DNA from 2 places in the Mesorhizobium sp. M0047 genome. Region 1 is predicted to be linked to the other one. Evidence: predicted binding sites of a transcription regulator. Region 1 holds the regulator's gene; the other holds the start of a gene.
The links. Region 1 encodes LexA, which represses DNA repair genes until DNA is damaged. Its sites were predicted from a motif close to TGTTCNNNNTGTGTTCNG; they were not measured.
Positions count from the first base shown of each region.

Region 2: the regulator LexA is predicted to act here: its motif matches at 1,961-1,978, upstream of NKJ89_RS22665 (helicase-related protein).

Region 1 is NZ_JAMYUW010000041.1:39,314-46,931, forward strand. Features, by position in the region: gene NKJ89_RS28560 (AMP-binding protein) at 1-1,319, shown strand, start outside; gene kynA (tryptophan 2,3-dioxygenase) at 1,316-2,152, shown strand; gene kynU (kynureninase) at 2,233-3,480, shown strand; gene lexA (transcriptional repressor LexA) at 3,923-4,675, shown strand; gene NKJ89_RS28580 (ComEC/Rec2 family competence protein) at 4,669-7,134, opposite strand; gene gltX (glutamate--tRNA ligase) at 7,235-7,618, shown strand, end outside.
Region 2 is NZ_JAMYUW010000026.1:28,063-35,680, forward strand. Features, by position in the region: gene NKJ89_RS22665 (helicase-related protein) at 1-1,794, opposite strand, end outside; gene phbB (acetoacetyl-CoA reductase) at 2,504-3,229, opposite strand; gene NKJ89_RS22675 (acetyl-CoA C-acetyltransferase) at 3,343-4,527, opposite strand; gene phaR (polyhydroxyalkanoate synthesis repressor PhaR) at 4,833-5,444, shown strand; gene NKJ89_RS35775 (citrate synthase) at 5,519-6,082, opposite strand; gene NKJ89_RS35780 (hypothetical protein) at 6,019-6,723, opposite strand; gene NKJ89_RS22690 (citrate synthase/methylcitrate synthase) at 6,817-7,618, shown strand, end outside.

The DNA of each region.
Region 1 (7,618 bases):
TCGCCTGCTGGCTGGCCGCCACCAAGGTCGGCGCCGTGGTCGTCAACACCATGGCGATGCTGCGCGCCGGTGAGCTTGCCAAGATCGTCGACAAGGCGGAAATCACCATCGCGTTGTGTGACACCAGGCTGATGGACGAGATGACAGCCTGCGCCAAGGACAGCGCGTTCCTCAAACAGGTCATCGGCTTCGACGGCACCGCCAACCATGATGCTGAACTCGACCGTGCCGCTCTCGATAAGCCGGTGACGTTCACCGCCGTCGACACCGGCCGCGACGATGTCGCGCTGCTCGGCTTCACCTCGGGCACGACTGGCGTGCCGAAGGCGACGATGCATTTCCACCGCGACCTCCTGATCATCGCCGATGCGTACGCACGCGAAATCCTTCGGGTGACACCGGACGATATCTTTGTCGGCTCGCCGCCGCTGGCCTTCACCTTCGGCCTTGGCGGGCTCGCCATCTTCCCGCTCCGCTTCGGTGCGGCAGCGACACTGTTGGAACAGGCGACGCCGCCCAACATGATACACATCATCGAGACCTATAAGGCGACCGTCTCCTTCACCGCGCCGACCGCCTACCGCGCCATGCTGAAGGCCATGGATGAAGGGGCCGATCTGTCATCGCTGCGTGTCGCCGTTTCGGCTGGCGAAACCTTGCCCGCTCCGGTTTTCGAAGAGTGGACGCAAAAGACCGGCAAGCCTATCCTCGACGGCATCGGCGCCACCGAGATGCTGCACATCTTCATCTCCAACCGCTTTGACGACATGAAGCCGGCGTCGACCGGCAAGCCGGTGGGCGGCTACGAGGCGCGCATCGTCGACGAGGAGATGCGCGAGCTGCCGCGCGGCGCGACCGGCAGGCTGGCGGTGCGCGGACCGACCGGCTGCCGCTACATGGCCGATAACAGGCAGAAGGACTACGTCCGCGACGGCTGGAACCTCACCGGCGACACCTTCACGCAGGACGAAGACGGCTTCTTCCATTTCGCCGCGCGCTCCGACGACATGATCGTCAGCGCCGGCTACAACATTGCCGGACCCGAGGTCGAGGCGGCACTCCTGTCGCACCCGGATGTTGCCGAATGCGCGGTGATCGGCACGGAAGATGCCGAACGCGGCCAGATCGTCGAAGCGCACGTCGTGCTGGTGCAGGGCGTAGCGCCGGACGCATTGACGACCAAGCGCCTGCAGGACCACGTCAAGGCAACGATCGCGCCCTATAAATATCCGCGATCGGTGAAATTTATCGCCGCGCTGCCCAAGACCCAGACCGGCAAGATCCAGCGTTTTCGGCTGCGCACGGAGAAGATCAATTGAGCGAACCCTACGATCCGGCGTCCGAAGGCGCACAGATGTCGTTCAAGGAGAGCATGTCCTACAGCGACTATCTGCACCTGGAGAAAGTGCTGGAGGCCCAGACGCCGCTGTCTTCGGCGCATGACGAGATGCTGTTCATCATCCAGCACCAGACCTCCGAACTGTGGATGAAGCTCGCCCTGCACGAGATTGGCGCTGCGATCCGCTCGATCCGCGCCGATCGCCTCGAGCCAAGCTTCAAGATGCTGTCGCGCGTCGCCCGCATTTTCGAACAGCTCAACAACGCCTGGGATGTGCTGCGCACGATGACGCCCAGCGAATATACCGAGTTCCGCGATGCACTCGGCCAGTCCTCGGGTTTCCAGTCCTGGCAGTATCGCGCCATAGAGTTCATGGCCGGCAACCGCAACCTCGCCATGCTGGGCCCTCACAAGCACCGGCCGGACCTCAGCGGCAAGCTGGAGGCGATCCTGGCGGAGCCGTCGCTCTACGACGAAGCGCTGCTGCTTCTGGCGCGCAACGGATTCGACATCGGCACCGATGCCAGGCGCACGGATTGGCGTGAGACGCGAACCGAGAATGAAGAGGTTCTGGTCGCCTGGCAGACCATCTACCGCGACCCGCAGCGCTACTGGATGTTCTACGAACTGGCCGAGAAGCTGGTCGACTTCGAGGACTATTTCCGCCGCTGGCGCTTCAACCACGTCACCACGGTCGAGCGCATCATCGGCCTGAAACGCGGCACCGGCGGCACGTCGGGTGCTTCGTATCTCAAGAAGATGCTCGAGGTCGTGCTGTTTCCGGAGCTGTGGGCAGTCCGTACCCGGCTTTGACACAATCGAAATGAGAACAGGCACATCGAGGGCGCGCTTGCAGCGGAAAACCTTCGCGAACAACCGAGGACTGACTGACCATGAGTGGAATTCCTGATCTCGCTGCAATCGAAGCGATGGATGCCACGGATCCGCTCCGCGCCATGCGCGATCGTTTCATTCTGCCGGAGGGGGTGATCTATCTCGACGGCAATTCGCTTGGGGCAGCGTCGCATGCCGTTTTCGGCGAGCTGCAGCAGGCGGCCACCGAGGAATGGGCCAAGGATCTCATTCGGGCCTGGAATACAGCCGGATGGTTCGAGATGCCGATCGAACTTGGCGACCAGCTCGGACGCTTGATCGGGGCCGCAGCCGGACAGACTGTTGTCTGCGACACGACGTCGATCAACATCTACAAGGTGCTACATGCCGCGATGGAGATGCGGCCCGGCCGATCGGCCATCGTCGCCGAGGCTGACAGTTTTCCCACCGACCTCTACATCGCCGAAGGCGTTGCCTCGACCCGCGATGGGGTCCTTCTGCGCCTCGCGGGCGTCGACGCGCCAACCATCGAAGAGCTGATCGACGAAAGCGTCGCGGTGGTGCTGGTCAACCACGTCAATTACAAATCGGGTGAACTGCGCGACATGGCGGCGCTGACGCGCATAGCTCATGCGGCCGGAGTGCTGATCGTCTGGGATCTATGCCACACCGCTGGCGCTCTGCCAGTCGAGCTCGATCATGCAAAAGCCGATTTCGCTGTCGGCTGCACCTACAAGTACCTCAACGGCGGTCCAGGTGCGCCAGCCTTCATCTATGCCGCGCAACGCCACCACGGCGCGATCAGCCAGCCGCTCAGCGGCTGGTGGGGGCATGCACGGCCCTTTGCCTTCGAACGAGGCTATGTTGCCGGCACCGGTATCCGCCGCTTTCTGTGCGGCACGCAGCCGGTCCTGTCGATGCGGGCGCTCAAAGGTGCGCTCGCAATCTGGAACGACGTCGACGTGGCGGCATTGCGAAAGAAAAGCGTCGCGCTGACCGAACTGTTCATCCAGCTCGTCGAAGCGAAGTGCGGCGCCTATGGCCTCACGCTGGAGAGCACCCGCGACGCGACCAGGCGCGGCAGCCAGGTGTCGTTCGTTCACGATCATGGCTATCAAATCATGCGGGCGCTGATCGAGCGCGGAGTGATCGGTGACTTCCGCGCGCCGTCAACCATCCGTTTCGGATTTACGCCGCTCTATGTCGGCTACAAGGACGTGTGGCTGGCGGTCGAGGTGCTGGAAGACATTCTGCGAACGGATGCATGGAAGGACCAGCGTTTCGCCGTCAAGGAGGCCGTGACCTGACGCAGTCGTCCCAACTGTTGTCGCATCGTTGCCTCTTGGTCGGATGATGGAGGGACGAATTTCCAGTGCACAAATCCGGTTGCCGCTGCTGGCCAACACTGGCATCAACAAATTAACCAAGGTTGGCATTTTGGCTTCGTTTCGTTCACGGCAGACGAACGCATGGAAGGCTGGAAATGCCCCGTCGCGGATCCATGGGCAGCTCATGCCAAAGCTTGGGCCAACGATGGGCGGCAGCCCATTAACCATAACAATTTCAATGCCGGAAAGCGCCTTGTGACGGCATGCCGTGATCACCCAAGCGCGCTGGCGCGCGCCAAATAATTTCAGCGGCCTTAACAGATTCATTAAACTTTAAACGGTTGCAGAACACAACTGGAACATATAGTGTTTGTTCTGGGTTTGTTTTCTGATTCTGGTTTTAGGTACCCTGGGGGCCGCCATGCTGACACGCAAGCAACACGAACTGCTGATGTTCATTCATGAACGCCTGAAGGAAAGCGGCATTCCGCCATCCTTCGACGAGATGAAGGAGGCGCTCGACCTTGCCTCCAAATCCGGGATTCATCGTTTGATCACGGCACTGGAAGAGCGCGGCTTCATTCGCCGGCTGCCCAACCGGGCACGCGCGTTGGAAGTGCTGCGGCTGCCGGATTCGATCGCGCCCGGCCTCAACGCCGCAAAAAAATTCTCGCCAAGCGTCATCCAAGGCAGTCTTGGTCAGGCCAGCGTCGGCCAGGGCGGCCTTGGCCGGCAGATCAAGCCGGCGTCTTCGCGGATGCCTTCAGCCGGCAATGACGACGACGTGGTCTCCGCCGTGTCGATCCCTGTGATGGGGCGCATCGCCGCCGGTGTGCCGATCGATGCCATCCAGCACCAGACCCATTCGATCTCGGTGCCGCCGGACATGATCATGGGAGGCGAGCACTATGCGCTGGAGGTCAAGGGCGACTCGATGATCGAGGCCGGCATCTTCGACGGCGACACCGTCATCATCCGCAACGCCGATACGGCGAGCCCTGGCGAAATCATCGTGGCGCTGGTGGATGAAGAGGAAGCGACGCTGAAGCGGTTTCGCCGCAAGGGTGCCTCGATTGCTCTCGAAGCCGCCAATCCGGCCTATGAGACACGGATTTTCGGTCCAGACCGGGTCAAGGTGCAAGGCAAGCTTGTCGGCCTGATCCGCCGTTACTGAGGCAGCTGCGGTTTAACGACGGGCTTGTCCGGTCTCTTGAAGGGCGGCAGGCCCCTCGCCTCGCGCGAAAACTTGCGTTGCACGTGCCAAGGCCGGTAGGGCTTACCCACCGCAAAGCTGACCGTTGCCGGCGCAGTCGCCGACTGGCGATCGAAGAAGACGGCAGCACTGCCATTGCGAGCCAGTTGCCGCTTGGTGATGACGAGAACCAGCGGGTTGTGACAAGCGTCATAGGCCGTCGCGTCGTTGATGACGATCAGGTCGGCGAAGCCGCAGGCTTTCCAGGTGTCCTTTCGGTCCTCGACATAGGCAATGATAGCACCGGACGGATGCCTGGCGAGACAAACGCCTGATGTGCAATAGAATGGCGCTCCCGGCGGCATTTCAGCCGCATCCTCGACGTCGAATTGCCCGTCGCCTTCGTCGAACACCTCCGGCGCGATAATGCTTTCGGACGTCAGCGCACGCTTCCAGTTGTCGACGGTGAATTCGTTCGGCCTGGCCCGGCTGACCGCGAGTTCGCCGCCGCCAATCGGCAGCGCCACCAGCCTCGCATCCTCCGAGACCAGCACGTCAGGTACGCGCGTATCCGAGACGGTCAACAGGCCGGCAAGCGCGAAGGGAAGCGCTGCGAGCCGCAACCATGTGGTCGCCATCGTCGCGATGACCAAGGCAATCGTCACCAGCACGACGGATTGCTGCGAAATCAAACCGATTGCGTCGACTGGCGAACGCTCGGAAATCCATCCGGACATCGCGATCATCACCGTCAGGCCTTTGCCCATCAGAAAGAGGGCCGGCCAGTCCAAGCCGAATGGCATCAGCAGCGCGCTGGCGACAGCCAGGAACATTACGACTGTTACGATAGGCATGATGGCCAGGTTGGCGAACAGGCTGAGCGGCGACACACGCTGAAAATGCCAGATGGCAAACAGCGCCGTGGCGCTGCCGGCGATGATGGAGGTCATGGCAAGGCCGGCTGCCGCCAGCAGGAGTTTTCGCGTCAGGAAGCCGGGCAAGGATCGCTTTGGCGGCGGTGGCCTCGCCTTCCCCGCACGATGATCCGCCCAGCCGGCATAGGCACCGACCAGCGCGGCCGTCGCGGCAAACGACATTTGAAAACTCGGGCCGACCACTTCATGCGGCGACACCATGATGACCGCGATCGCCGAGATCGCCAGATTGCGCATCGTCAGTGCTGTCCGATCAAAAAGAACGGCAATCAGCATCACCGCCAGCATGATGAAACTGCGCTCGGCGGCAACGACGACGCCTGAGATGATAAGATAGGCGGCGATCGAGAACAGTGCGGCAGCCGCAGCATACTTCTTGACCGGGCGACGCGCGGAAAAATCCGGAAACAGGGCGAAGGCGCCACGCAGCAAACCCATGATGGTGCCAGCGACCAGCGCCATGTGCAGTCCGGAAATGGAGATGATGTGATAGATGCCGGTACGCCGCATCGCCTCGTTCACGTCATCGGGAATGCCGGCGCGAACGCCGACGATCAGCGCCGCGGCGATCTCGCCTTCGGCGCCACCGACGCTGCCCCTGATGTGATCGGCAATGGCCTCACGGGCTTTTTCGATCCCCGAGGAAAGCCGGGCCGCCAACGGCATGTTATCGTCATCGGTGACGACAAGTTTTGGATTGCCGAGAAAGAAACCGCTGCCGCCGATGCCGGCGAAATAGCTGTCGAAGGAGAAGTCGTAGCTGTCCGGCCGCACCGGCCCGGTCGGTGGCAACAGCTTGGCATACCCAGTGATCAGGGAACCGGCGGTCATGTCCGCCGGGATATTGCGTGCCGAAAGCCGCACCCGCTCCGGCGCATAGCGCAGTTTCGGCCTTGCAGTCGATGCCACGTCGATTGTCAGCCGGATGCGACCGCTCTCCATCCGTTCGAGCGAGACGACCCGGCCGGTCACTTGCGTCGAGATTTCCGAGCCCAGCATCTGCGTTCCGGCTCGCCATGTCTCGACCTTCGCGGCGAGCAGGCCGAGTGTACACAAAAGCGCCGCCATGAAGGACAGATGGGTTTTCGGCCAGGAACGCGAGACCAGCGCACAGAGCCCCGCCAAGATGACAACTGCGACAGGCTTTGCGAAGTCCGGCTCCGCCACAAGCGAAAAATAGCCGATCGCCCCGCTTGCCAGGCAGACCGGCACCAGCAGGAAGGCCACGCCTCGGTCGAGTTCCAGGCCTGCCGCCATGGCCAGGCTATTGCGCAGGCGCGGCGGTGATATCAGGCCAATCTGCCGGCGCAAGCGCACGATCCTGCTGGCTTCGGCAGTTGGAACAGGGGCGGAGACACCGGCTTGCAAAGGCGCCTTGTCGGGTGCCGGCACAAGGGGCGATGGCGGCGGCAATGAAGCTGGCAGTGGCGCTGCAAACAGGGACCGCTCGCTGACGCCAATGACAGCGTCCTCGTCCTGATCCGAGCCCCAGCCTCGTCCAGCCATCGGGTCTGCCCCTTGCGCCCTCGACACCCTATGCTACATGAACGCCGGGCGCGCGAAAGTCCGCGCACCGCACCCGCTTCAGATGGTTTCCGAGAGTTACATGTCCGACAAGGTCGTCACCCGTTTTGCTCCCTCGCCTACCGGCTACCTGCATATAGGCGGCGCGCGCACGGCGCTGTTCAATTGGCTGTATGCAAGGCACACCGGCGGCACGATGCTGCTGCGCATCGAAGATACCGATCGCGAACGCTCCAACGACGCGGCGACAGCTGCCATTCTTGACGGGCTTTCCTGGCTCGGCCTAACCTGGGACGGCGAGCCGGTGTCGCAGTTCGAGCGCGCGCCGCGCCACCGGGAGGTGGCCGAGGAACTCGTGCGCCTGGGCAAGGCTTATTATTGCTATGCCACGCCGGCCGAACTGGAGGCGATGCGCGAGGCCGCCAGAGCCAAAGGCCTGCCGCCCCGCTATGATGGCCGCTGGCGC
Region 2 (7,618 bases), on a different contig from region 1:
CAGTTGTTCGTCGGCCAGCAACACCAGCCGCGGCTTCAGCGCGTCTTCGCCGGAAACCAGCGTGCCGATCGGCGCGCCGATCCAGCGCAGCGTGCCGTCCGAGCCAAGCGCGATGTCGCCATTGGCTGAAGCGCCGAAGCGCTCGGCGCGCGCCTCGAACTCGGCGGCCAGCGCCTTTTGGGCGGCGGTGCGCACGGCCTTGGCGTCTTCGCCGCCGACGGTCTGGTCGGCGGTGAAGCGGAACCCTTGCAACTCGCCGACATGGTGGCCTTCGACAAGGACGGTTCCGGTAGGACTAATTTCGGCTTCAGGCATGGTATTTTCTCTAAGGCGCCGCATGAGGACGGAAGTCCTGCGGTCTACGAAGCGTTTCGTCAACCGCTCATGCAGCGCATCCGACAATCTGTCTTCGATTTCGCGCGTCTTTTCCTGCCAGTGTGCCTGATCGGCCAGCCAACCGGGCCGGTTCGACACGAATGTCCAGGTGCGGATCTGGGCAATGCGATGCGACAGCGTGTCGATGTCACCCTCGGTGGTGTCGGCGCGGCGCACCTGCTCGGCCATGTAATTCTCGTCGACATGGCCATGCCGCGCAAGGTCCGTGTAGATCGAAGCAACGAGGTCTGCATGCTGGGCCGGCGCGATCCTGCGGTAATCGGGCAGCGCGCAGGCCTCCCACAGCAGCGCCACGCGTTTGGCATTGCTGGCAAGAGCGCGGATGTCTTCGTCGCGCGACAGATATTCAAGCGCCTGCGCGTCGACCGCAGGCAGCGCACGCGTCAGCCCTTCGACCGGGGCATTGGTTTCGATCGAGCGCTTCAGCGCATCGAGGCTGGCGAAGTCGAAACGCGCGGTTCGCCATTGCAGCACCTTCACCGGATCGAAATCATGGCCTTCGATCTTCTTGATCAGTTCCTCGTCCAGCGGGTCGACCTGGCCGGTTACGCCAAAGGTGCCGTCGCGCAGATGCCGACCGGCGCGGCCGGCGATCTGGCCAAGCTCGGCCGCCGCCAGGTTGCGATACTGATAACCATCGAACTTTCGGTTCTGGGCGAAAGCGACGTGATCGAGATCGAGGTTGAGGCCCATGCCGATGGCGTCGGTGGCAATGAGATAGTCGACATCGCCCGACTGGAACAGCGCCACCTGGGCGTTGCGGGTGCGTGGGCTGAGCGCGCCGAGCACAACTGCGGCACCGCCTTGCTGCCGGCGGATCAGTTCGGCGATGGCGTAGACCTCGTCGGCGGAGAAGGCGACGATCGCCGTGCGCCGCGGCAGACGGGTCAGTTTCTTGGAGCCGGCATAGGCAAGATGCGACAGCCTCGGCCGCGTCACCACAGAGACGCCTCTCAGCAGGCGCTGCAAAATGCCGTGCATGGTGGCGGCACCGAGCAGCAACGTTTCCTGACGGCCGCGCAGATGCAGGATGCGGTCGGTGAAGATGTGGCCGCGTTCGAGGTCGCCGGCAAGCTGCACCTCGTCGATGGCGACAAAGGCGGCATCGGTCTCGCGCGGCATGGCCTCAACGGTGCAGACCGAATATTTCGCGCCCGCCGGCTGGATCTTTTCCTCGCCGGTGATCAGCGCGACCTTGTGGGCGCCAACCTTTTCGCAGACGCGGGCATAGACCTCGCGCGCCAGCAGCCTGAGCGGGAGGCCGATGATACCACTCTCGTGTGCCACCATGCGCTCGATGGCGAGATGGGTCTTGCCGGTGTTGGTGGGCCCAAGTACGGCAGTCACGTCGCGACCCGAAAGGATCAGTGGCTCAGTGTGTTTCGGCTGGATGTTCATTGATCCGGAAATAAGGCTTCTGGCCTCTGGTTGTCGGGAGCGTGCCTCAACTGGCGCGTATGACAGGGGACACATAGGGATTTCGGGCGAGAAGCGAAAGCGGAATGTTCCGCCGGCGGCTAGAAGGGGTCTTTGTCAAGCTCTCAATCGGCTGCGGATTAACGGATAGAACGAGTCTGGAACGAATCGGCGACGAATCAGTGACTCCTGCAGATTCAGCTTTTGTTCACGGCTACATGTGGGTTTCGCGACCACCGAACGCACCACATGCTGAATCCCCGAACTGGCCCGTTTCATGCTAGGAGGGCTATGACGTTAACCTTTGCCCATGAGCGATCATGAAGGCTTGGCGTCCCTCGCCCAACGGCATGAAATTGTTGATCTTTCCTAACCAACGTTAAGGATTGGGCTGGCGATTCAGGTCGCCATCGTTAACTTTCCGGTCAAAGCCAGAACGAATCGGAGACGAATCGGCGATGGCATGATTTTCTTGGTTTGTTCACCCCAATACCTAGTGTTGTAGACAGGTTTTCCACCAATTATCCACAGGCTTGGGAACAGGTTTCGCACAGGGCAGCGGCCGGCCGTTAACCTCTGCGTGCCGGATTGGGTCAGCGACCGACGAGGATATCTCGAAAAGATCAGGCCGGCAACGAAAAACGGGCCGGCGTACCGGCCCGTGGAGCTGTCCGCCTGCATCGCCGCGTCGTCAGGCGAAATACTGGCCGCCATTGGCTGTGATAGTCGAGCCGGTGATGAAGCCGGCATCTTCGGAAGCCAGGAAAACGACGCAGCGCGCGATCTCCTCGGGCTCGCCGAGGCGGCCGACGGGGATTTGCGGGATGATGCGCTCGTTGAGCACCTTCTCGTCGATCGCCTTGACCATCTCGGTGGCGATGTAGCCGGGGCAGATGACATTGACGGTGATGCCCGCGCGCGCCCCCTCTTGAGCCAGAGCTTTGCTGAAACCGATGTCGCCGGCCTTGGCGGCGGAATAGTTGACCTGGCCGGCCTGGCCCTTCTGGCCGTTGATCGAGGAGATGGTGATGACACGGCCGAACTTACGGTCGCGCATGCCGCTCCACAGCGGATGCGTCATGTTGAAGACGCCCGACAAATTGGTGTCGATGACCTCTTTCCACTGCTCGCGCGTGATCTTGTGGAACATGGCGTCACGGGTGATGCCGGCATTGTTGACCAGCACCGAGACGGGGCCGAGATCGGCCTCGACTTGGCTGATGCCGGCGGCGCAGGCGTCATAGTCGGCGACCGACCATTTGTAGACCGGAATGCCGGTCTCGGCCTTGAATTTCGCCGCCGCTTCGTCATTGCCGGCATAGTTGGCGGCAACCGAATAGCCGGCGTTCTTCAATGTGATCGAGATCGCCGCGCCGATGCCGCGCGATCCGCCCGTGACGATTGCTACCTTGGTCATGAAGTTCCTCCTCCCTAGAGTTTTTCGTGAATGGTCAATAGTGAATGGTGAATGGTCGAAGACGGACGGCTACCCGCCATTCACCATTTGCCACTCACCATTCACTCTTTTTCTCAGATTGCCTCCACGCACATGGCGACGCCCATGCCGCCGCCGATGCAGAGCGTAGCGAGGCCCTTCTTGGCGCCGCGCCGGCGCATCTCGAAGACCAGTGTGTTGAAGATGCGGGCACCTGAGGCGCCGATCGGGTGACCGATGGCGATCGCACCGCCGTTGACGTTGACGATCGAAGGATCCCAGCCCATATCCTTGTTGACGGCGCAGGCTTGCGCCGCAAAGGCTTCGTTGGCCTCGATCAGGTCCAGATCGCCGACCGACCAGCCGGCCTTTTCCAATGCCTTGCGCGAGGCGGGAATAGGTCCGGTGCCCATGATCTGCGGATCGACGCCGGCGGTTGCCCAGGACACGATACGCGCCAGCGGGGTGATGCCGCGCCTCACTGCTTCCGCTTCGCTCATCAGCACAGCACCCGCGGCGCCGTCATTGATGCCGGAGGCGTTGGCGGCGGTTACCGTGCCGTCCTTGTCGAAAGCCGGCTTCAGCTTGGTCATGGCGTCGATCGTGGCGCCGTGACGGATGTACTCATCCTGGTCGACAATGGTGTCGCCCTTCTTGCCCTTGATGGTGACGGCGACGATCTCGTCCTTGAATTTGCCGGCCTTCTGCGCGGCCTCGGCCTTGTTCTGCGAGGCCAGTGCGAACTGGTCCTGGTCGTCGCGGGTGATCTGGAACTGGCGCGCGACGTTTTCGGCGGTGTTGCCCATGTGATAGCCGTTGAAGGCATCCCACAGCCCGTCCTTGATCATGGTGTCGATCAGCTTGAAGTCGCCCATCTTGACGCCGGCGCGCAGGTGCTGGGCATGTGTCGAAAGCGACATCGATTCCTGGCCGCCCGCGATGATCACCTTGGCGTCGCCGGCGGCGATCTGCTGCATGCCGAGCGCAATGGCGCGCAGCCCCGAGCCGCAAACCTGATTGAGGCCCCAGGCCGTGGTTTCCTTGGGCAGGCCGGCATTGATCGATGCCTGGCGGGCCGGGTTCTGACCCTGCGCCGCGGTCAGCACCTGACCAAGGATGACCTCGTCGACCTCGCCTGGTTCGACACCGGCGCGCGACAGCAATTCCCTGATGACGACGGCACCGAGCTCATGTGCCGGGGTGGCGGCGAAGGCGCCGTTGAAGGAGCCGACCGGTGTGCGTGCGGCGCTGGCGACGACGATGGAATTGGCAGAGGTCATTTTCTTCTCCGGACTTCGAGCTGTCGTATTTTTGGGCGTTGTTGGCGACTTTTCTTGCCCTTTCCATGATCCAAGTCAAACCGGAAATGGGCATGGCGCCCATGCGTCACAAGCGGGTCGTGCTTCGCCGGGGCGGCAGTTCCCTCATTGCTGCGCAGCATATTTTGGCCGCTATGCAGCATTTAGTGATCCCGCACTGCACAAACTGCTTGGAATTGTGAGGCTTTTGCGCATATCCTCAAAAAAGGCACAATCGTTATCGGCGGCTTACTCAGAGGCCCGCCGGTGTCCCCGGGAGGATGTAGATGGCCGCGAAAGACGATCCGATCATCATCAAGAAATACGCCAATCGCCGCCTCTACAACACCGGCACCAGCACCTATGTGACGCTCGAGGACCTCGCCGAGATGGTCAAGAAGGGCGAGGAGTTCACCGTCCAGGACGCCAAGACCGGTGACGACATCACGCATCCGGTGCTGACCCAGATCATCTTCGAACTGGAGAACAAGGATGGGCAGAACATGCTGCCGATCCCGTTCCTGCGCCAGCTGATCGCCTATTACGGCGACCAGATGCAGATGATCGTGCCGAGCTTCCTCGAACAGTCGATGCTCGCCTTCTCCAAGGAGCAGGAGCGCTTTCGCGAGCAGATGAAGGGTGCGCTCGGCAAGTCGCCGCTGGACATGATGAAAATCACCACGCCAATCAAGGCGCTGGAGGAGCAGACGCGCCGCAATATGGAAATGTTCCAGAATGCGATGCGTCTGTTCACGCCGTTTCCGCCCGCGGGCTCCGCACCAGCCGCTACGCCAGCGTCCGAGCCGGCCAAGAAGGAAACGCCTGACAAGCCCGACGACCTGCAGGAGCTGAAGGACCAGATCGCAGCCATGCAGCGCAAGCTCGACACGATGTCTTGAGGCGTTCGGATTGAAACAACGGCACATCGGATCGCTGCCCGTCCCACTTTTCCGAAGACCGGTACCCTTCGGCCCTATGGCAGCACTCCCACATAACGGCCGCGGGGCCTGATAAGGCCTCCGCTAGTTATCTGTTCGACCGTATGCGCGGCCCAGCCGACGCTGCGTGCGAGTGCGAACAGGCGGAACGGCGCATCGCGCGGCAAGCCAAGGCTGCGCGTCAGCGCGACCAGGGCAAAGTCAATGTTGGGAAGCGCACCAGTCGCGGCATGGGCCGCGTCGCACAGCGACGATAATGTGCCGTCGACCTCGACTACCGACAGCAGCGCTTCCGCCCGCGGATCGCCATCGGGATAGAGCTGATGACCGAAGCCCGGCAGCGGTCGATCATGACTGAGCCAGCGCCGGATCGTCGCATCGGCGCCGTGCCGTGCCGCATCCTCGGCCAGTTGCATCACCGCCTCGCCGGCGCCGCCATGACGAGGGCCTGACAGTGTCGAGAGCCCCGCGAGCAGGCAAGCGGCCAGCGGCGCGCCGGTCGAGGCCGCGACGCGCGCGGCGAAGGTCGACGCGTTCAGTTCATGATCGGCAAGCAGGACAAGCGCGCGGCGGATCGCTTCCGCGCCGCCGGCACCCACCGACCAGTCGTGCGCCAATCGCCCATGGACCGGACCTGGACTGGCGCGGGCCGCCCCCCACCCCCCTCGAGTGCCCCCATCACTCCCTGTGGGGGGCGTGGGGGGGGGCGCCCGCCCCCGCCCGCCCCCCCAAACACGCCGACAGCGTGCACGGCGTCGGCATGCAGCGACGCGGCATTGCGCCCGAGAGATGAGCGTTCCTGGCCGGCAAGCATGGCAAGTTGCGCAAAGGCCGCGGCTCGGCTGTCTTCAAGGGGTGCATCCGGCAACTGCGCTTCGAAAGCCACCGGTCCAGGCAGATCCCATAGCACTGCGGCTGCTTCTTCCAGTGTCGCATTCGCGGAAAGCGCAACGGCGTCCTGGCCACGGTAGACAAGGCGACCGTGCGAGACGGTCGAGATCGCCGTTACGATCGATGGCTCGCCCCAGGCAATGGCGCTTTCGGCGATGGCCGAGGCGCTTCTTCCGCGCGCCCTCCGGGTCGCCAGCGCCGCTATGTCGTCGGCACGATACTGGCTGCGGCGCGGATCGGCGCGGTCGGGCCGCATGCCGATGCGCCCACGGCTGACATAGGCGTACAGCGTCTGCGCCCGCACCTGGAGACGCTCAAGCGCTTCTTCTCGCGACAGCCACTCGGACATATCGAACTCTCATATTGATTCAATTGATCAAGATTGATGACCATGTTGCCCAGCCTTATCTCCGATCCCCAAAAGCTTCAAGGAGACAAGGCTATGGCGAATGGGCTCGATGATGTTGTGGCGGCGGAAACTGTGCTCTCCGATGTGGATGGTCTTGGCGGTCGTCTGACGGTCCGGGGTCATTCGCTGCCGGAACTGGCCGGCCGCTGGAGCTATGCCCAGGTGGTTCGGCTGCTGCTGGATGGCTTTTTCGACAAGCTTCCCGATGATGCGGAGCTGACGCGGGCTCTGGGTCAGGCGCGTGCTGATGTGTTCGAGCGGCTTGCGCCCTCGCTGCCCTTGCTGGCATCGCTCGATGTCTACAGCGCCATGCGCGCCGGCATGGCGCTGCTGCCGGACGACGACACGCTGACGGACGCCTTGCTGCTGATCGCGGCGCCGGCGGTGCTGACGCCGGCCCTGCTGCGCCTGCAGCGCGGCGAGGAGGCGATCTCCCCGGACAGCCGGGGCGATCACGCCGCCGACATGTTGCGGATGCTGAGTGGCAGCGTCGCCTCGCCAGGGCTGGCGATGGCGCTCGACACCTATCTGGTGACGGTCTGCGATCACGGTCTCAATGCATCGACCTTTGCGACACGCGTGGTCGCGTCCACGCAGGCCGGGCTGACTTCGTCGGTGCTGGCCGGGCTTGGCGCACTCAAGGGGCCGCTGCATGGCGGCGCGCCCGGCCCTGTCATCGAGATGCTGGATGCAATCCAGGCGCATGGCGATGCGGCCGGCTGGCTGCGCGACGCGGTCGCGCATGGCGAGCGCATCATGGGCTTCGGACATCGCATCTACCGCGTGCGCGATCCGCGTGCCGATGTGCTGAAAGCGGTGGTGCGGCAACTCGGCG